Regions from separate parts of the Acidovorax sp. ACV01 genome, predicted to be linked through region 3. Evidence: predicted binding sites of a transcription regulator. Region 3 holds the regulator's gene; each other region holds the start of a gene.
The links. Region 3 encodes FNR, which switches genes on or off when oxygen is low (the NO sensors DNR and NnrR bind a similar motif). Its sites were predicted from a motif close to TTGATNNNNATCAA; they were not measured.
Positions count from the first base shown of each region.

Region 1: IB243_RS10335 (cation-translocating P-type ATPase) is a predicted target of FNR. The motif match lies at 1,351-1,364, and genes of this name have one in related genera.
Region 2: IB243_RS02020 (universal stress protein) is a predicted target of FNR. The motif match lies at 4,502-4,515, and genes of this name have one in related genera.

Region 1 is NZ_JACUZT010000003.1:348,805-355,976, reverse strand. Features, by position in the region: gene IB243_RS10350 (class I SAM-dependent DNA methyltransferase) at 1-308, opposite strand, end outside; gene cueR (Cu(I)-responsive transcriptional regulator) at 444-998, opposite strand; gene IB243_RS10340 (heavy-metal-associated domain-containing protein) at 1,035-1,238, opposite strand; gene IB243_RS10335 (cation-translocating P-type ATPase) at 1,406-3,649, shown strand; gene IB243_RS10330 (methyl-accepting chemotaxis protein) at 3,768-5,435, shown strand; gene IB243_RS10325 (hemerythrin domain-containing protein) at 5,661-6,248, shown strand; gene IB243_RS10320 (alkene reductase) at 6,408-7,172, opposite strand, start outside.
Region 2 is NZ_JACUZT010000001.1:423,816-430,987, forward strand. Features, by position in the region: gene IB243_RS02005 (EAL domain-containing protein) at 1-2,794, shown strand, start outside; gene IB243_RS02010 (hypothetical protein) at 3,056-3,547, shown strand; gene IB243_RS02015 (2OG-Fe dioxygenase family protein) at 3,697-4,476, shown strand; gene IB243_RS02020 (universal stress protein) at 4,602-5,039, shown strand; gene IB243_RS02025 (tripartite tricarboxylate transporter substrate binding protein) at 5,238-6,221, opposite strand; gene bktB (beta-ketothiolase BktB) at 6,386-7,172, opposite strand, start outside.
Region 3 is NZ_JACUZT010000006.1:182,330-189,501, forward strand. Features, by position in the region: gene IB243_RS18160 (HD-GYP domain-containing protein) at 1-291, opposite strand, end outside; gene IB243_RS18165 (sulfite exporter TauE/SafE family protein) at 507-1,265, opposite strand; gene hemN (oxygen-independent coproporphyrinogen III oxidase) at 1,271-2,653, opposite strand; gene fnr (fumarate/nitrate reduction transcriptional regulator Fnr) at 2,840-3,562, shown strand; gene IB243_RS18180 (hypothetical protein) at 3,623-3,916, opposite strand; gene IB243_RS18185 (FixH family protein) at 3,969-4,250, opposite strand; gene ccoG (cytochrome c oxidase accessory protein CcoG) at 4,322-5,767, opposite strand; gene ccoP (cytochrome-c oxidase, cbb3-type subunit III) at 5,860-6,762, opposite strand; gene IB243_RS18200 (cbb3-type cytochrome c oxidase subunit 3) at 6,786-6,923, opposite strand; gene ccoO (cytochrome-c oxidase, cbb3-type subunit II) at 6,936-7,172, opposite strand, start outside.

The DNA.
Region 1 (7,172 bases), on a different contig from region 3:
CGCAGGAAGGGGAAGACCTGGTTGCTGAGCACATCGAACATTTCGGCCGGGGCCATGTTCTTGAAGCGGGACCAGCGCATGGCGTCGTGGGCGCGGCCTTGCGCGTCCACGCCTGCGGGGATGAGGTGCACGGGCTGGGTTTTGAGGCGCAGGGCTTTGTTGTCTTCGCGGGTCTGGTCGCTGTCGAGGGCGCGCAGAAAGAGCAGGTAGGTGATCTGCTCGATGACTTCAATGGGGTTGGCGATGCCGCCGGACCAGAAGGCGTTCCAGACTTGATCGACTTTGTTGCGTAGGTCACCGGTGAGCATGGGGCAGGCAGTAGCAGGCTGTGGGAAAGCCTGAGAGTCTGCCATGGGGGGCTTGCCGCAGAGGTGTAGGCCGCGTGGTGGGCAGGAGTTTGAAGGTTTTTTTGCCCCTGCCGCGCGATGGATATGCCTTGTTAGCTATTTGTTTGATAGCGTTCTGCGCGGTGCTGCGCTGCGGGGTTCGCTGTTCCCCGCCGCCAAGTCGTCGAGGATGGGGCATTCGGGCCGGTCGTTGCCCTTGCAGCAGGACACCAGGGTCTGCAGGCTGCGCTGCATGGCTTGCATCTGGGCGATGCGTTCGCTCAGGTCATCGATGTGTTGCTGCGCGATGCGCTTGACCTGGCTGCTGGCGCGGCTGCGGTCGTGCCACAGGCCGAGCAGCTCGGCGATTTCTTCCATCGAAAAGCCCAGGTCGCGGCTGCGGCGGATGAAGTGCAGGGCGTGTACGTCGGCCTCGGTGTACTGGCGGTAGCCGCTGTCGGTGCGCGCCACGCCGCTGATGAGGCCCAGCGATTCGTAGTGCCGCACCATGCGCGCCGAGATGCCCGCGCGCTGGGCAGCGACGCCGATGGGCACGGGCCAGGAGGTGGCGCGGGGCTTCGTAGCGGCCTTGGTGTCGGTGATGCCAGTGCTGCCTTTACTGCCGTTGGCGGCTTGGCCCGCCGTGGTCCGCGTGGAGTGGGGCGTGGTCATGGTGTGGCCCTCGCTGGGTGCATGGTGGCGTGGCACTCAGGCCGCGACGGTGTAGCCTTCTTCGGCAATGGCGGCGGCCAGGGCTTCGCGCGGGGCGGTGCTGTCCACGTCCACCTTGCCGCTGGCGCGGTCGATGCGGACCTGGGCGTCGGGGTCGATCTGCTGCACGGCCTGGGTGACGGCGCGTTCGCAGTGGCCGCAGGTCATGCCTTGAACTTGGAAAGTCGTGGTGGTTGTCATGGGGTGTCCTTGGGTTGGTTTTCAAGAGGGCCGTTGAAGCGACCGAAGCGAATGTTGAAGCTTGACATCGTGGCAGAGTCAAACCACGTTCAAGACACTCATGATGTGAGGGTTGATCAATATCAATGCTTGACCTTGCCATCACGTCAAGGATCACCATCCTCGCCATGAACACTCCAACTCTCGATTCCTCTGAGGCCGTCCATTCGTTGGACCTCGGCATCTCCGGCATGACCTGCGCAAGCTGTGTGGGCCGCGTGGAGCGTGCGCTGCGCAAGGTGCCGGGCGTGCAGGAGGCTTCGGTCAACCTGGCCACTGAGTCCGCGCGGATTGCCTTCGCCACCAGCGTGGGTGCCGATGCCGCTGCGGTGGAGGCGCTGCTGCGCCGCGCGGTTCGCAACGCGGGCTACGAGCCGCGTGCCGCAGGGCAAGACGATGCGCCCGAAGACCTGTCACCCTGGGCCGGCTTCATGCCCGTGGGCATCGGCCTGCTGCTATCGGCGCCGTTGGTGCTGCCGATGGTCGGTGACCTGTTCGGCCAGCACTGGATGCTGCCCGCCTGGGTGCAGTTCGTGCTGGCCACGCCGGTGCAGTTCATCCTGGGTGCGCGCTTTTACAAGGCGGGCTGGCATGCGGCCAAGGCGCTGTCGGGCAACATGGATTTGCTGGTGGCGCTGGGCACGAGTGCGGGCTGGGGCTTGTCGATGTGGCTGTGGCTCACGGCCCATGAAGGACATGCGCCGCATTTGTACTTTGAAGCGTCTGCCGTGGTGGTCACACTGGTGCTGCTGGGCAAGTGGCTGGAGGCGCGCGCCAAGCGCCAGACCACGGCCGCCATCCGCGCGCTGCATGCGTTGCGGCCGGATGTGGTGCATTTGCTGTCCAAGCAGGGCGAGGTGGATGTGCCGGTGGCCGAGGTGCTGGTGGGCGACCGGCTGGTGGTGCGGCCGGGTGAACGCATCCCGGTGGATGGCACGGTGCATGAGGGCCACACGCAGGTGGACGAGTCCATGCTCACGGGCGAGCCCTTGCCGGTGGCCCGCGATGTGGGTGCAGCGCTCACGGGCGGTTCGATCAACGGCGACGGGCGCATCGTGATGGCCGTGACGGCCGTGGGGGCCGAGACGGTGCTGGCCCAGATCATCCGACTGGTGGAAGACGCGCAGGCGGCCAAGGCGCCCATCCAGCGGCTGGTGGACCAGGTGTCTGCCGTGTTTGTGCCCGTGGTGCTGGTGGTGGCCTTGGCCACGCTGCTGGGGTGGCTGTGGATGGGTGTGGGCATGGAGGCCGCGTTGATCCACGCCGTGGCGGTGATGGTGATTGCCTGCCCGTGTGCGCTGGGCCTGGCCACGCCAGCGGCCATCATGGCGGGCACGGGGGTGGCGGCCAAGAACGGCATTTTGATCAAGGACGCGCAGGCGCTGGAGCTGGCGCACAAGGTGGATGTGGTGGCCTTTGACAAGACGGGCACGCTGACCGTGGGCCAGCCCCGGCTGACGGCGTTTGAGGTGGTGTCCGGCCTGGACGAGGCTGCCGTGATGGCGGCGGTGGCGGCCGTGCAAAGCGGCAGCGAACACCCGCTGGCGCGTGCCGTGGTGGCTGCTTCGGGCGAGCGGCAGATCAGCGTGGCGACAGCAAAGAATGTGCGCGCCGTGCCTGGGCGCGGCACTGAGGGCGAGGTGGCGGGACAGAGCTACTTGGTGGGCAGCTTGCGCTGGATGCAGGAGCTGGGGGTGGCTCTGGGCCCGTTGTCAGACCGTGCGGAGGCTTTGCAGCGCGGAGGCGCCACGGTATCGGCGGTGGCCCAGCGGGTCACAGAAGGGTTGGCATTGCGTGCGGTCATGGCCTTTGGCGACGAACCCAAGCCCGGCGCCCGCGAGGCGCTGGCGGCGCTGAAGGTGCGTGGCATCCGCACCGTGATGATCTCGGGCGACAACCGGGGCGCGGCCGAGGCCATGGCCCGGCGCCTAGGGCTGGACCCGGCCGCGGGCGAGGTGATGGCCGAGGTGTTGCCGGGGGACAAGGCGGCCAAGGTGGCTGCGCTGCAACAGGGCGCTGACGGCAAGCACCATCATGTCGCGATGGTGGGCGATGGCGTTAACGATGCCCCGGCGCTGGCCGCAGCGGATGTGGGCATGGCGATGGGCAACGGGACGGATGTGGCCATGCATGCAGCGGGCATCACGCTGATGCGCGGCGACCCGATGCTGGTGGCAGCCGCGCTGGACATCTCGCACCGTACGGTGATGAAAATCCGCCAGAACCTGTTCTGGGCGTTTGCGTACAACGTGGCCGGCATCCCGCTGGCGGCGCTGGGCTACCTGAGCCCGGTGGTGGCGGGGGCAGCGATGGCGCTGAGTTCGGTCAGCGTGATGGCGAATGCCCTCTTACTCAAGCGGTGGCGCATGTGATAAATAGGTACGGCGCGGTCATCGATGTCTGGCAAACTGCAACGATTTGTTGCGAATCTGTGGCCCCGGGGGATGGGCGGCGGACGCATTGGCATACCCATATCAAGGACGACAGATCATGAATCTCTTCTCGCTCATGCGGCAGTTCACCATACGTTTGCGCATGCTGGGGGCCATTGGCGTGGTGCTGGGCCTGCTGGGACTGCTGGGAGGGGCGGGCATGCTGGGCATGTTCCGCATCCACGCGATGAGCGAGGACTTCACCAACAACTCCTTCGCCAAGGTGGGCTACATGGCGGAGTTGCGCGGCGAGATGGGGGCCATCCGCCAGTTCGAGAAGGACATGATCATCGGCTACGAAAAGCCGGAGGCCGTAAAGGCCTCGCACGCCAAATGGCTGGAAAGCCAGGACAAGGCCAAGAAGATTGCGGCCAAGTTTCTGGAGGGCGATGAGGATGCCGACAACGTCGTGGTGCGCAACATTGTGAAGCGCCTGGACAGCTACCGCGAACTGTTCGCCCATGTGGCCCGCCAGCTGGAGGCCAGTGGCTACGACACGGCCACCATCGCCAACCGCATGAGCGGCAAGGCCGTGGCCGAATTCGACCAGGCCGACAAGCTGGTGGGAGAACTCGACGCCGTGCTGCGCGCCGATGTCGCCAAGGCCGTGGAGCAGCAGGGCCAGGTGTCCAACGAGACGAAATGGCTGTTTGTGCTGGCCGTGCTGATCACCGTGCTGGTGGTGGTGCCCACCACGCTGATGAACATGAACTCGATCTGCCGCCCCCTGGAAGACGCACGCAAGATGGCGCAGGCCATTGCGGGGGGCGACCTCTCGCAGCACATTGCTGCCGAGGGCAAGGACGAAGTGGCCGATCTGCAGCGCGCGCTGCGCGACATGCAGCAGGGCCTGGGAGCATTGGTGGCGCAAGTGCGCGATGCCAGCGGCAACATCGCCACGGCCAGCCAGGAGATCGCCACCGGCAACCAGGACCTGTCCCAGCGCACCGAGCAGACGGCCAGCAACGCCCAGGAGGCCGTGTCTTCGCTGTCGCAGCTCACCGCCACGGTGCAGCAGACAGCGTCGTCGTCGCAGATGGCCAACCAGCTGGCGGCATCGGCCTCCAGCACCGCTACGCGCGGTGGTTCTGTGGTGGAGCAAGCCGTGGCCAGCATGCACGAGATATCGGCGTCGAGCCGCAAGATCGGCGACATCATTGGCCTGATCGACTCCATTGCCTTCCAGACCAACATCCTGGCGCTGAACGCCGCCGTGGAAGCCGCCCGTGCAGGTGAGCAGGGCCGGGGCTTTGCCGTGGTGGCCAGCGAAGTGCGCAGCCTGGCCCAGCGCTCGGCGGCTGCGGCCAGTGACATCAAGGGCCTGATCCAGAGCAGCGTGACGGCGGTGGACGGCGGTGTGCGCCATGTGGAAGACGCGGGCACGGCGATGAAGGACATCGTGAGCAGCGTGCAGCGCGTGGGCGACATCATTGGCGAGATCACGGCGGCTGCGTCCGAGCAGTCGGCCGGCATTGGCCAGGTGAACCAGTCGGTGGGCGAAATCGACCGCATGACCCAGCAGAATGCGGCGCTGGTGGAAGAGTCCGCCGCCGCTGCCGAGTCGCTGCGGGAGCAGGCGGCGCGGCTGTCGCAGGTGGTGCAGCAGTTCCGCCTCGCGGAGGCCATGGGGCATGGCCACCCTGCCCACCGCAGCAGCAGCGTGGCGGCGCCTTATGCAGAGTCTCAGGCGCTGGCTTCCCCCGCGCAGGCGCGGCTGGCACGCTGATCCGGCAACGTTGAGCGTCCCTTTGCGGGGGCCGGCATCGAAGGCCCTGCAGTGTCGGCTTGCAGGGCCTTTTGCGTTCAGAGCGCAGACCAGCTCTTCGCGAGCGGGTGTGCTCGCAGGGCCCTGGGCACGCGTGCAGGTCGCTGTCCATTTATTGACCTGCGTCATGGGTGTGCATGGCGCCGCGTGGCACCCTCGGGCTGTGTCTAACCTCTGGAGTGCGCCATGCCATCGATCAGCCTGCGGACCATTCGCGAAGAGCATGCATCGCTTGCGGCCGTGCTCCATTCCTTGCGCCTGATGCTCGACCAGGGCCCGGGCGATGAGCCTGCCGCGTTCTTTGACGTGATGCGGGCCATGCTGTTCTATATCGACGAGTTTCCCGAGCGGCAGCACCACCCCAAGGAATCGCAATGGCTGTTCCCCAAGGTGGCCGAGCGTGCACCCCAGGCCGCCGAGGCCATTGCGCAGCTGGAGCGTGACCACGAAGGCGGCGAGGCGGCAGTGCGCGAGCTGCAGCACCTTTTGCTGGGCTGGGAGCTGATGGGCGATGCACGCCGCGAGGTTTTTGCCGAGGCGCTGCTGCGCTATGTGCGCTTTTACCTGGACCATATGCGCGTGGAAGAAACCGTGGTGCTGCCTGCGGCACAGGAGTGCCTGCAGCCTGGCGACTGGGCGGCCATCGATGCGGCCTTTGCCAGCAACACCAACCCCTTGGCGCCCGGCAAGCCACGTGATGCGGCGTATGACCGCCTGTTCACCCGGATCGTGATGCGGGCGCCAAGCCCTATTGGACTTGGAAGCCCCTCCTGAGTCGTCTGCGGCGCCCTCCCTCTCAAGGGGGACTCCGCCAGCGCACGCCAGCGAAGCGCCGCCCGTGCGGCTCGGTGGCCCCTTGCGCGGCGGCCGCTGGCAGAGCGCTACGCCAGTTGCCGGGGGCGGGGATGAGCGCGTCGCAATGCGCGAATCATTTCATGCAGTCAGTGCGGGATAGTCCGTATACCCCTCGGCACCACCACCGTAGAGCGTGGCGCGGTTTACTTCGTTGAGCGGTGCGTTGGCTTGCAGGCGCGTCACCAGGTCGGGGTTGGCGATGAAGGGGCGGCCAAAGGCCACGATGTCGGCGCAGTGGGCCAGGGCTGCGTCAGCCAGCTCGCGGGTGTAGGCGTTGTTGACCATCCACGCACCCAGACCACCGGCTGCACGGTATGCCGTCTTGAGTGCGACGTAGTCAAATGGACGGCCTTCCACCTCGCGCGGGCCGCCGGTGGCGCCTTCGATGATGTGCACATAAGCCAGGCCCAACGGACCCAGCTGGCGCACCACGTAGTCAAACAGCGGCTGGGGGTCCGCGTCCACGATGTCGTTGGCGGGCGTGACGGGGGACAGGCGGATGCCCGTGCGGCCACCGCCGATTTCCTCGACGATGGCGCGGGTCACTTCGAGCAGCAGACGGGCGCGGTTGGCAATGCTGCCGCCGTAGTCGTCGGTGCGCTGGTTGGCACCGGTCTTGAGGAATTGGTCGATCAGGTAACCGTTGGCCGCATGGATCTCGACGCCATCAAAGCCTGATGCAATCGCATTGCGGGCGGCATGGCGGTAGTCCTGCACGATGCCGGGGATTTCCTCGGCCTTGAGCGCGCGGGGCTCGGAGGTTTCTGTGAAGGTGGGCACGCCTTCTTTGATCAGCACCGTCTTGGTGTGCGCGCGGATGGCCGAAGGTGCCACCGGGTGGGC
Region 2 (7,172 bases), on a different contig from region 3:
CAAGCCCGCGGGCATCTTTGTGGACCTGCTGCAGCTGGTAGCCACCCGAGAGCAGTGGACACTGCGTTATGTGCCCTGCGATTGGCAGGACTGTCTGGATGCGCTGGCAGCGGGGCAGATTGACCTGATGCCCGACGTCGCCCGCACCAGCGAGCGCGAGCGGCTGTACGACTTTCATGCCTCGCCGGTGCTGCACAGCTGGTCGCAGGTCTACCGCGCGCGCGGCAGTTCCATCCAGTCGATGTTCGACCTGGCGGGCAAGCGCGTGGCGGTGCTCAAGGGCTCGGTGCAGCGCGCAACCTTCCTGAGCATGATGGACAGTTTTGGCATCGCGGTGCTGCTGATCGATGCGTCCACACTGACCGAGGCTTTCGAATTTGTACGGAGCGGCGATGCTGATGCGGTGATTGCCAACCACCTGTTCGGCAACTTCCATGCGGCCCAGTATGGGCTGGCGGATTCGGGCATCGTGTTCCAGCCCGCCACCTTGTACTTTGCCACCGGCCTCGGACGCAACGCCGATGTGCTGGATGCCATTGATCGGTCGGTGCAGGACTGGCGCAGCGGCGCGGACGCGCAATACACCCACGTCCTGCGCCGCTGGGGTGGGCAAGAGCAGGGCGCGCGCATTCCCCCCTGGGTGTGGTGGGGTGTGGCGGGGCTGGCTTTGTTCGGCCTGCTGGCCGCGCTCTCGGCCGTGGTGCTGCAGCGCAAGGTGCAGGAGCGCACACGCCACCTTCAGGTCAGCGAGCAGAAGCTGGCGGCCATCCTCGACAGCGTGGGCGCCTTCATCTACATCAAGGGGCGGGACTATCGCTACCAATATGCGAATCACCATATCCTGGAGCTGTTCGGGCGGCCCGCGAGCGAGGTGGTAGGGCAGGACGACACGGCTTTTTTTGACCCGGCCACTGCCGTACAGATCCAGGAGAACGACAGGCGCGTGTTGGAGCACGGCGAGCGGCTGGAGGTGGAAGAGGTCAATACCCACCTGGCCGATGGCGTGACCCGTGCCTACCTGTCGGTCAAGATTCCCCTTCGCCTGCCCGACGGCAGCATCCACGCGCTGTGCGGCATCTCGACCGACATCACAGAGCGCCGCCGGGCCGAGGAGTCGCTGCGGATCGCGGCGTCCGTGTTCGAGTCGTTCGAGGGCATGGTGGTTACGGGGCCGGACCAGCGCATCCTCAAGGCCAACCAGTCGTATGTACGCCTCACGGGGTATACGGTGGAGGAGCTGGTGGGCCAGACCCCCGCATTGCTGCAGTCTGGCCGCCACGATGCGCAGTTTTACGAAAGCCTACACAGTGCGCTGCGCAGCACCGGTGCCTGGCAGGGCGAGGTGTGGAACCGGCGCAAGAACGGCGAGGTGTACCCAGCGTGGATCACGGTGACGGCTGTGAGTTCTGCACAAGGCGAGGTTACGCACTATGTGGGCACGCTGACCGACATCTCGCACAGCAAGGCGGCCGAGGAGGAGATCCGTCTGCTCGCGTTCTATGACCCGCTCACCGGCCTGCCCAACCGCCGCCTCATGAACGACCGCCTGCAGCACAGCCTGGCCACCTCGGCGCGCTCCGGTACGGGCGGGGCGCTGCTGTTTGTGGATCTGGACAACTTCAAGGATCTGAACGATACGCAGGGCCACGAGTTTGGTGACCAGCTCTTGCGCCAGGTAGCGGCCCGCCTGGGCGGCTGTGTGCGCAGCGGCGACACCGTGGCGCGGCTGGGGGGCGACGAGTTTGTGCTGCTGATCGAGGGGCTGAGCCCACAAGCCCACGAAGCCGCCGCCCAGGCAGAAACCGTGGGGCGCGCGGTGCTGTTCGCATTGGCGCAAGGCTACCCGCTTGGGGGCCACACGTACCACAGCTCGTGCAGCATCGGCGTGGCGCTGTATGCCGATGCGCAGGGCTCAGTGGATGAGCTGCTCAAGCGGGGTGACATGGCCATGTACCAGGCCAAGGGGGCCGGCCGCAACACGATGCGGTTCTTTGATCCGCGCACCCAGGCTGCCGTCACGGCGCGCACGGCCCTGGAGTCCGGGATGCGCGAGGCTCTGCGCGACGGCCAGTTCCTGCTGCACTACCAGGCCCAGATCAGCCAGGCCCACGGCATGGTGGGGGCCGAGGCGCTGGTGCGCTGGCAGCACCCGCAGCGGGGGCTGGTGTCGCCGGCCGAGTTCATTCCGGTGGCCGAGGCCTCGGGCCTCATCGTGCCGCTGGGGGCGTGGATATTGCGCACCGCCTGCCTGCAGCTGGTGGAGTGGGCCAAAGACCCCACAACCGCGCACTGGACCTTGGCCGTGAACGTGAGTGCGCGTCAGTTCCGCCACCCGCATTTCGTGGACGAGGTGCTGGGCGTGCTCGAAGAGACGGGGGCCAACCCGCAGCGCCTGAAGCTGGAGCTGACCGAGACGCTGCTGCTCGACGACGTGGAGGACACGATCGAGCGCATGACCACGCTGCGAGCGCTGGGCCTGGGGTTTTCGCTCGACGATTTCGGCACCGGGTATTCGTCCCTGAGCTATCTCAAGCGCCTGCCGCTGGACCAGCTCAAGATCGACCAGAGTTTTGTGCGCGACCTGCTCACCGACGCCAACGATGCCAGCATTGCCCGCACCATCGTCACCCTGGCCCACAGCCTGGATCTGGGCGTGATTGCCGAAGGCGTGGAAACCTGCGAGCAGCGCGACATGCTCGCCAGTCTGGGCTGCCACATGTGGCAGGGCTACCTGTTTGGACGGCCGGGGCCAGCCAGCGCGCTGCAGGACGCCTTGGCTGGCACAGGGGGGTGAAGCCCGCAGTGGTCAGATGGATTGGGTGATTGCTATCATTTTGATTGCATAAGGCGCTTTGTTGATAAGCGGTGACGGCCATTTTGGCTTGTAAAATGCGATGCCCCCGACGTTGGGGCGTGCGGTTTCTGTCGCCATTCGCTGACATCTTTTGCACGCCAGGCGGAGTAGGGTGTGGCAGGCCTTGCGACAAACCAGGGCCTGCCCCCCACAACCGTCCACCTTGTGGCCGGTAGAGGCGGCAAAAACAAGGAGTTCCCGATGAAAAACACCACCATGACCACGATGCTCTCAATCCGTCTTCTCTTGTCTGGCGCGATGGCCGCGCTGCTGCTGGCTGCGGCTGGCGGGGCCCATGCCCAGGCGTATGTCAATGCCACCGTGGGGGGCGAACTGGCGCCCGGCGTGTATGGCCGCATCAACATCGGCAATGCACCACCACCACCGCTGATCTATGCAGAGCCCGTCATCATCCACCGCCCAGCGGTGGTGGTGCCACGCGCGCCGATCTACCTGTATGTGCCGCCAGGCCACGCCAAGAACTGGGGCAAACATTGCGGCCGCTACAACGCCTGCAACCAGCCGGTGTACTTTGTGCAGGAGCCGCCACCTCGCCGTGGCCCCGCACACCGTGGCCACGGCCGCGATGACCGCCGTTGGGACGATGACCACCGCCACGGTGGTAAACACGACCGTGACCATGACCGGGGGCGCGGCCATGGCAACGGCAAGGGCCACGGCAACCGCGATTGATGGATCGATCGCTGGCGTTGGCTGACGGCGGGACCGGCCGGCCAGCTGCTCACAGCGTGGCGCCGTACAAAGCAGGTGCAGGCCCGGCGGTACTTTGCGGGCGCCATCCCCGCAGGCACCCTGGCGCCAGCGGTTAAGCTCGGGCCCTTATGGCCCAAGTCACTTTTTCTCCCCCGTTCACGGCCCCCTCCGAAGTCGCCAGCCAGCTGCGCCAGGCAGGCTACGCCGTGTTGTCGCCCGCCGACGTAGCCCGCTGGGTAGGCTGCGATCTTGCGGCTTTGATGGCTTTGAACGGCGACTGGGCGGCATTGCCGCCGGATGATTTCCTCAAGGATGGCGGCCGCTACCGCCGCCGCCGCCATGCGTGTTTTGTGGCGCAGGGCGGGAGCCTGCAGCAGGTATCGCACCGAGCCCACTGGCAGCCTGTGGAATACAACGCGCTGCATGGCGGCATGGAGCGCTGGTTTGCGCCCATGGAGCCTGGCACTGTGGCCCAGCCCGTGTGGCAGCAGCTGCTGGCCGCGTTGGCCGGGGTGTCGGATGCCGTGTTTGCGCCCCCCGGTGCGCCTGTGCCCTGGTTCATCGAGGCGCACCAGTTTCGCATCGACACTACCGACGGCATTGGCCGGCCTACCCCTGAGGGCGCCCACCGCGATGGCGTGGACCTGGTGGCGGTCTTCCTGGTAGGGCGCGAAGGCGTCAAGGGCGGAGAGACACGCGTGTTCGAGGCGGCAGGCCCCAGCGGCCAGCGCTTTACGCTGACCGAGCCCTGGTCCTTGCTGCTGCTGGACGATGCCCGCATGATCCACGAGTCCACCCCCATCCAGCCCGTGTCCGAAGGCGGGTACCGCGACACCTTGGTGGTGACCTGTCGGCGTGGCAACTTCCAGGGGGCGGATGTGGTGGGGCAGGCCGCAGCAGTGGGCTGAACGTGGGTGATTGACTGCGCCCGATTTGATGCGAATCAAGATGCGCGGTATGGTGGGCGTTCACACTGGCGTTATAGAAACCGGGCCACAAGCCGGGTCCACCATTCAACCCAAGGAGAAGCACCATGTTCAAGCACATTCTGGTTCCAGTCGATGGCTCCAACACCTCGATGCTGGCCGTGTCCAAGGCGGCCGCGCTGGCCAAGACCTTTGGCAGCGCCGTGACCGCGGTCTACGTGGTAGACCCCTATCCCTTCACCGGCGTGGGGGCCGATTTTGCCTACGGCCAGGCCCAGTACATCAATGCCGCCACGGCGGAAGCCAATGCAGCCCTGGAAGCCACGCGCAAAGCCATGGCCGAAGCCGGCGTGAACGTGACTACCTTGGTGGGCGAGGGCCATGCCGTGCACGACGGCATTCTGCGCGCGCTGGAGAGCACGGGCGCCGACCTCCTCGTGATGGGTTCACACGGCCGCCGAGGCCTTGAAAAGCTGGTGCTGGGCAGTGTCACGCAGCGCGTGCTGGGCGTGGTGCACATCCCGGTTCTGGTCGTGAGGGACTGAGCGCCATCCCGATGAAAAACGGCTCCGAAAGGAGCCGTTTTTCATTTCAGTTCTCGATGACGCCGCGCCTCCGCGCATCCCACATTCCACAGCTCGTGGAGCAGGCACCCACCCCCGCCAGTGCACCCGTGGATCGGGCTCTGCCAGGCCACCGGGTGCGTCCCCCTTGGGGGAAGGCGCCGCAGGCGACTCAGGGGGCTACTCAATCTTTGCGCCCGAGGCTTCCACGATGCCCTTCCACTTGGCGTAATCCGTCTTGAGCAGGGAGCCAAGCTGTGCCGCCGACATGGCTTCGGGTTCGGCGCCTTGGGCCTGGATGGCGGCCTTCATGTCGGGCGTGGCCAGCAGCTTGTTGATTTCGGCGTTCACAGCATTGACCACGGCGGCGGGCGTACCGGCGGGGGCAAACACGCCGTACCAGGTGCTCACGTCGAAGTCCTTGAAGCCCGATTCGGCCACGGTGGGCACTTCAGGCAGGGACGAGCTGCGCTTGGCCGAGGTCACGGCCAGGGGGCGCAGCTTGCCGGACTTGATCTGGCCCATGGCCGAGGGCAGGGACGAGACCAGCAGGTCCACGTTGCCCGCCAGTGCATCCATCAGCGCGGGGTTGGATCCCTTGTAGGGGATGTGGCTGAGCTTCACGCCAGCGGCCTTCTCGAACAGGTCGCCCGCCAGGTGGATGGACGTGCCGTTGCCGGGCGAGCCATAGGTGATGGTGCCGGGCGCGGCCTTGGCGGCGGCCACCACGTCGGCCAGGGTCTTGTACTTGGAGTTGACGCTGGTGGCGATGACGACGGGCGTGTAGGCCACATGGGCGACGGCGGTCAGGTCCTTGGTGGGGTCCCAGGGCAGGTTCTTGTAGAGCCAGGGGCCGATCACGAGGTTGTCCTTCTGGCCCATCACGAGGTCATAGCCCGTGGGTGCTGCCTTGACGGCCTCGCCGATGCCGATGGTGCCGCCCGCGCCGGCCTTGTTGTCGGCCACCACGGTCCACTTGGCGCTTTCGGTGAGTTTGGTGGCCACCAGGCGCGAGAGGATGTCGGTGCCGCCGCCGGGCGGGAAGGGCACGATCAGTCGGATGGGCTTGGTGGGGTAGGCCGCAGCCGGTGCGGGAGCCTGGGCGTGCGCGGTGGTGCCCACGGCAAAAGCAAGTGCGGTGAGGGAAAGCAGGGTGCGAATCATGGTGAGAGATGTCTCCGTCGGTTCAATCGATGGGGCGGCTGCGCGGGTGCGCTGCCCTGGTCTTGGTGCCAGCCGCGGATGATCGCCGATCCTCCGCAGCGCAGACCTTGCCGATACAGGATGGCAGCATCGCCGGTGGCGATGCCGCCGTGCCCTGCGTGCGGTCAGATACGTTCAAAAATCGCTGCAATGCCCTGGCCGCCGCCAATGCACATTGTCACCAGCGCATAACGGCCCTGGATGCGCTGCAGCTCATGGATGGCCTTCACGGTGATGAGCGCGCCGGTCGCGCCAATGGGATGGCCCAGCGAGATGCCCGAGCCATTGGGGTTGACCTTTGCCGGGTCCAGGCCCAGGTCCTTGGTCACGGCGCAGGCCTGTGCCGCGAAGGCCTCGTTGGCTTCGATCACGTCGAGATCGTTGACAGTGAGGCCCGCCTTCTTCAATGCCAGCTGCGTGGCTGGCACCGGGCCAATGCCCATGTACTTGGGGTCCACTCCTGCGTGGGCATAGGCCACCAGGCGCGCCAGGGGCTTGGCGCCACGGGCCTTGGCGGCACCGGCTTCCATCAGCACCACGGCGGCGGCGGCGTCGTTGATGCCCGAGGCGTTGCCAGCGGTCACCGTGCCGTTTTCCTTGAGGAAGACGGGCTTGAGCTTGGCCAGGTCGTCCATGGTGGCGCCGGGGCGGAAGTGCTCGTCGGTTGCGTATTGCACATCTCCCTTCTTGCTCTTCAACGTGACGGGCACGATCTGGTCCTTGAACACGCCGGCCTGCGTGGCGCGTTCGGCCCTGTTGTGGCTTTCCACGGCCAGTTTGTCCTGGTCTTCGCGGCTGATGCCCCACTTGGCGGCGATGTTCTCGGCCGTCACACCCATGTGGATGTTGTGGAAGGGGTCGTGCAGTGCGCCGATCATCATGTCCACCATCTTGGTGTCACCCATGCGGGCG
Region 3 (7,172 bases):
CTCCGGGTCCACGGTCGCGGCGGAGCCTGCCGCATCCAGTCCGTTCAAGGACGGTGCCTTCATTTCCGGGACGCTCCAGGCGGCGGGGACAAGTTCCCTCAGTTCTGGATCACTCTTCTTGGGAAGATAACGTACCTCGGTGAGCCCCAGTTCACGCAGGGTGGCAATCTGTTCCGCCGACGCCACGCGAAAACTGCTCACCGGGAACGGATGATGCATCCAGCCCAAGTCGAGCTGGATGTACATGCCGACACGCAGTTGGCTGATGTCGATGAGGATGGAAGAGTTCACTTCGGGGCGTGTGAAACATGGCGACTTCAATGCCACCAATGGTTACACAGATTATCGCCAGTTCGGGGGCCTTGTCGAAGGACTGCGCCTGCACCGCAGCGGCGCGGCAACACTTGGATGCGTCCGCGAAGCCCACCCCAGATCACCCTTGTATAGACATGGGTTTAAAGGAACTCGTCAACCCCTTTGCTATGCAACTTCCGGTTGGAAACAAGCTAACGGCACCACAGCGATGGCTTGTAGACCAAGTCCATCCACAGTGCCCAGCTGGCGACTGCGCAGAGCAAGCCCCCCGCGATACGGGTCCCCCAGTCCGCACGCGCTGTATTGATCCGTGTTTTCAGCCGTGCCCATGCCCACGACCCGCCCACCAGCCACACACCGCTGCCCAGGCCAAACAACGCCATGGTCAACGCCCCTTCCAAGGGTCCGCCGCTCAGGGCGGCTACCAACAGGGCCGAATAAAGCAATCCACAGGGCATTAGCGCCCAGAGTCCCCCTGCAGCGAGAACCCCGCCAGGGGCGCTGACAAGCGGCTTGACATGTGACCACACAGTGCGACCCGCCTGCTCCACCCATTGGGGCTGGCGGGCCTGGACCATCATCATCAACCCCCAGGCCATCACCGCGACATGGACCAGGGTCCACGCCGGGCGCAGCGCCGCCGTCTGTTGGGTCAACCATGCCAGACTATCCATGGCGAGCGCGGCCAAACCGCCCGCCACGGCATACCCAGCCAGCCGACCGACATGGAAAGCAGCCGTGCGCCGAATGACACCACCCCGAGGCATCCATTGCACAGTTTGGACCGTCTGCGAGGAAGCCTGTGCCTCCAAATCCCCACCCGTCTTGGGCAAACTCCGCGACTCTCCCTGCCCCACCAACGCTGCGCAGGGCGCGGAGCACATGGCTAAGCAATGGGACCCGCCAACCAGTCCCATCAGCAAGGCGGTCGAGGCAACCGTTGCAATCATGAGAGTCAGATGATGCGCGAAAAACGGGCTCGGTTGCGATCTGCCTGCAGGTAACGGTCAAAAACCATGGCGATGCCGCGCACGAAGAACCAGCCCATGGCCGTCACCTCGACCCCGTCGGGTCTCACCACGACGAGCCCCTGCTCAGCCATGGTTTCCAGTTGCTCCAGCTCGGCAGAGAAATAAGCCCGAAAGTCGATCAACCAGGCCTGCTCCATGGGCTCAAACAACAACTCACCCTGGCACATCAACGCCATGATGACGGCGCGGCGTACCAGGTCATCGCGGGTCAGGGCGAGCCCACGCACCACGGGCAAGCGCCCCTGGTCCAGAAAATCGTAGTACTCGTCCAGAGTTTTGGCGTTCTGGCTGTAGGTCGCCCCCACCCGGCCAATCGCCGACACGCCCAGGCCAATCAGATCGCAATCGGGCTGTGTGCTGTAGCCCTGGAAGTTGCGGTGCAGACGGCCCTGGCGCTTGGCAACCGCCAATGCGTCGGCCGGCAACGCAAAGTGGTCCATGCCCACATACACGTACCCAGCGTCCATGAAGGCAGCCAGCGAACGGGACAGCATCGACACCTTGCCCGCCCCCGCGGGCAACTCGGCAGAAACAATGCGGCGCTGGGGCTTGAAGCGCTCCGGCAGGTGGGCATAGGCATACAGGGCGATGCGGTCAGGCCGCAGCTGCACAACCTGGGCCAGCGTGCGATCAAACGACTCGGGCGTCTGGCGCGGCAGGCCGTAGATCAAGTCCACATTGATGGATTCAAAACCCAGCGAACGTGCGGACTCCACCAGCGAAAACACCTGCTCGGCAGGCTGTATGCGATGAACAGCCTTTTGAACCTCAGGATCAAAATCCTGCACTCCAAAACTCAGTCGGTTGAATCCCAGTTCCGCGAGCACGGCAAGGCGGTCGGCATTGACGGTGCGCGGATCTACTTCAATCGAATACTCTCCGCCCGGCGCGAGCGAGAAGCTGCGCTTGAGCATGACCATGAGTTCACGCAAGCCGTCGTCGGACAAAAAAGTAGGCGTACCACCACCCAGGTGCAGCTGGCTCACCACCTGCCCCGTGCCGCAGTGCGCTGTGTGCAGATCGATTTCGCGACTCAGGTACCGCAGATAGGTATCTGCCCGATCATGGTGTTTGGTGATGATCTTGTTGCATGCACAGTAATAACACAGCGACTCGCAAAAGGGGATGTGCACATACAGCGACAACGGCAACGCCTTCGTCATGGAGCCCAGCCTGCGCTGCTCTAGTGCAAGCGCATAGTCGTCCTGCCCAAACGCCTCGACGAAACGGTCGGCGGTTGGATAAGAGGTATAGCGGGGCCCTGGCACGTCGAAACGGCGCAGAAGATCAGGCGAAACAGCAGTCATGGGCAAATTCCTTGCGTACACTTTGACTGTGCCGTAAGCTGTCCCCCATGTCCTTGACCTGAATCAAGTGATGCACGGGGCCGAACAGCGACAATTTGATGCATGTCATTCGCCCATCCGTACCCACAAGCCTGTCTTACAGGCAGATGAGGCGATATGCTCAAACCTAACCCAGCATCTGTGCCTATGAACCCGCTCACCATCAAAGTCGCCTGCTCTAACTGCAACCTGCGCGAGCTGTGCATGCCGGTTGGCCTGAGCGAAGACCAACTGCAACGCATTGACGAAGTCGTTGCCGTCCGCCGCAAGATCAAACGGGGCGGAACGCTGTTTCGCAACGGCGAAGCCTTCACATCGCTCTATGCCATCCGCACCGGCTTCTTCAAGACCTGTGTAGCCACCGAAGATGGGCGCGACCAGGTCACTGGTTTCCAGATGGCGGGCGAGATTATCGGCCTGGATGGCATCGTGAACGATCACCATACCTGCGACGCAGTGGCCCTGGAAGACGCAGAAGTCTGCGTCATGCCCTTTGACCGCATCGAAGAACTGTCCCGCGAGGTCACCGCGCTGCAACACCATGTGCACAAGATCATGAGCCGCGAGATCGTGCGTGAGCATGGGGTGATGCTGCTCTTGGGCAGCATGCGCGCCGAGGAACGCCTGGCAGCGTTTCTGCTGAACCTTGTGCAACGTTTGCATGCCCGTGGGTTTTCACAGTCCGAACTCGTACTGCGCATGACGCGTGAGGAAATTGGCAGCTACCTGGGGCTCAAGCTCGAAACCGTGAGCCGCACATTTTCCAAGTTTGTGGAAGAAGGTATTGTCGAGGTCAAGCAGCGCCATGTGCGCATCCTGGAAACCGATGCACTCAAGCGCATCGTGAACAACCAGCAGGCCTGCCACTGACCAAGGCAATGCGTTGGCGGCGGCCTCTCTCCGTATCTACCGGCCAGCTACCGCAGCCCATCAAGGGCAAGATGAAGTCTTTCGACAGTCATCGGGGCGATCCCCCTCGGGGACCGGGCAGCGGTTGAGTTCAAAGGGCGACATCGCCAACAATGTCGTCAATGCGCTGGACGCCATGGTGATCATCCAGAACGCGAAAAAAGCAAGCGTGTAGACGCCCTGACGCGACAACGCCAACGGCTGCCCAAACCAGTGCAAGTCCTGCGGATCCACCATCGCAAAAACCAGCACCTCCATGACGCCTGCCATCAAGAAGGCCGGCCATGCAATCCACATCAGGCGTTGCGTCCACATTGATTTTTCTCCTGGTAAGGCCGCGCAGACAAACCGCATGGCCAGGGGGTGTTCAGCGCGGCTGGTCCTGGACCGGAGTGGCCGCATGGTTGCGGCCTTTCATCGCGGGAGCCAGGCTCTTGTGTGGAGTCTCCAGCGTCTTGTTGATCTCGATGCCCTGGCGGTAATAGTCCTCGGCGATCACGGGGTCGGGGCGCGAAATCGCCAGCCAGAGGGTGACAAAACCCGCAATGATCACGATCACAGGACCAGCGATGATCAGCCAGACATGGCCGAACTTCCACCATGGCGCCGTAGCGGAAGGGGCAGTGCCGAGGGTGGAACTGGATGGCATGTGATGACTCCTCAAAAATATTTTTCGTCAAAGCAAGGCCCGCGAAGACCTTGCACCAGTGTGCACGCGCGTTACCGCGGCACCAGAAACACGGATTTCTCAGTCACATGGGCGGCCCCGCCGAGTGCCTGCACGTCGAACTGCACAGCGTGCGATCCCGGAGGCGCCGAACCATACGGTATCTGCAGTCGGACAGCCACCCACCGGGACTCTGCCGCTCCGATTTCCACCTCAGCATCGGACGCCACTTCCAGCCCTTCAAGGCCACGCGCACCGATGCGATAGCGTTGGGGTCCTTCGGTTGCATTCATGATCTGCAGGCGGTAGATGTTCTCCAGCTTGCCACCGGCGACGATGCGAGAGAGCGCAGCGCGGTCACGCACAACATCGACCATGAGCGGCGTGCGCGTGACAAGGCTCGCCATCATGCCCACGCACAGGGCTACCAGCACTGCGCTGTAGATCAGCACACGCGGCCGCAGCACCCGGCGCAGGATCTGCGATTGGCTCCACCGCTGCGCCACGCCGTTCTGTGTGGAAAACCGGATAAGCCCCTTTGGGTAGTGCATCTTGTCCATGACCGTGTTGCAAGCATCCACGCACAACCCGCAACCAATGCACTCATACTGCAGCCCCTTGCGGATGTCGATGCCCACGGGACATACCTGCACGCACAGCGTGCAGTCAATACAGTCGCCCAGACCTTTGGCCTTCTGATCGATGTTCTTGTTTCGCGGGCCGCGCGGTTCGCCCCGCTCCACGTCATAGCTGACGATCAGCGTGTCCTTGTCGAACATGGCGCTCTGAAAGCGCGCATAGGGGCACATGTATTTGCACACCTGCTCGCGCATGTAGCCCGCATTGCCATACGTGGCAAAGCCGTAGAACAGCACCCAGAATATCTGCCAGCCCCCCTGCATCACCAGCAACTCCGCACCAAGCTCACGGATCGGCACAAAATAGCCCACGAACGTAAACCCAGTCCACAGCGCCACCGCGATCCAGATCACTTGCTTGAAGAACTTCTTGCGGACTTTCTCGAAGGTCCATGGGCCGTTGTCCAGCCGTAGTCGGGCACTGCGATCACCTTCGATCTTGTGCTCGATCCACATGAACATTTCGGTATAGACCGTTTGCGGGCACGCAAATCCGCACCACAACCGCCCCGCCACCGCCGTAAACAGGAACAGCGACAGCGCAGAAATGATGAGCAGGCCCGTGAGGTAGATGAAATCCTGGGGGTACAGAACCAGGCCGAAGATGTAAAACCGCCGAGCCCCCAGGTCAAACAGCACCATCTGGCGCTGCCCCCATTCAAACCAGGGCAGCCCGTAAAAAACGAGCTGCGTGAGAAACACCATGCCCCAGCGCCAGCGTGCAAACACGCCACTGATGGAGCGTGGATAGATTTTCTTTTGCGCCTCGTAGAGAGACACAATCTCGCCCTGCGACGAGCCATCGGATGCAATCGGTGAAATCGGGATGACCTTGCGAGCGGGCTCGCTGGGTGGCTTCATGGTGGTGTCGATCCGTTTGCTTCGAAGTACTCAGTTCAAACAATCCTTGGAGCGGCACCAAAGTACCGCCCAAGGTTTAGCGTGCAGGGCGCCTACTTGCCGTTCGACAGGCCCCAGACGTAGGCCGACAGTACACCGATCTGAGCTTCTGTGAGCTTGTCCGCCTGAGCGGGCATCTGGTTGACCTTGCCGTTGTTGACCATGGCAGCAATGGCCGCCTCGCCCCAGCCATGCAGCCAGATGTCATCTGTGAGATTCGGGGCACCCAGTGCCTGATTGCCCTTGCCATCCATTCCGTGGCAGGCTGCGCATGCCGTGAACTTGGACTTGCCCAGTGAAGCACGCAGCGAATCGTGGGGGCTACCAGACAGACTCAGCACGTAGTGTGAGAGATTGCGCACATCTTCAGGGGAACCCACTGCCGCAGCCATGGGAGGCATGTTGCCAACACGACCTTTCTCGATCGTTTCCCGGATCTTCTCGGGCGCGCCGCCATGAAGCCAATCGCCATCGGCCAGATTAGGGAAGCCCTTGCTACCCCGGGCATCCGAGCCATGGCACTGCGCACAGTTGTTCATGAACAGGCGCTCGCCAATGGCCTGTGCCTGTGGGTCCTTGGCAATGTCTTCCGGCTTCATCGAAGTAAAGCGGGCATACAGCGGCTCCAGTTCGGTCTTGGCTTTGGCCATCTCGGCTTCGTACTCGCCTTTTTGCGTCCAGTTGAGCTTGCCGGTAAAGCTGCCGAGACCTGGGTAGGCCGCCAAATAGCCAAAGCCGAAGACGATGGTGATGACGAACAACCACACCCACCAGCGCGGCAGGGGGTTGTTCATCTCGACCAGGTCCTCGTCCCAGACGTGGCCAGTGGTGTTGTCGGCGGTGGCCATCACCTTCTTGCGGCCCGCCATCCACAGCAGGATGCCGCAGGCGATGATGCCGACCAGGGTCAGTGTGGTCACAAAGACCGACCAGAAATTGCTGGTGAAGTCACTCATGGGGTGTTCTCGTTCTGGTGGGATCAATCTTGTTCAAAGGGCAGCCGCGCGGCCTCGTCAAACCGGGCCTTGTTGCGGCCCCGATAGGCCCAGACCCAAATGCCGACAAAGCAGGCCATCGATGCCAGCGTGGCAACGATGCGCATGGTGGTGATGTCCATGGCGAATCTCCTTTACTTGAGCGCGCGGCCCATGACTTGCAGATACGCGATCAGCGCTTCCATCTCGGTCTTGCCCTTGACGTCGGCGGCAGATGCAGCGATCTGCTCGTCGGTGTAAGGCACCCCCACCGTGCGCAAGGCCTTCATGCGGGGGGCCACACTGGCGGGTTCCACGGCATTTTTTTCCAACCAGGGGTAGGCGGGCATGTTCGATTCGGGCACCACGTCGCGCGGATTGTTCAGGTGGAT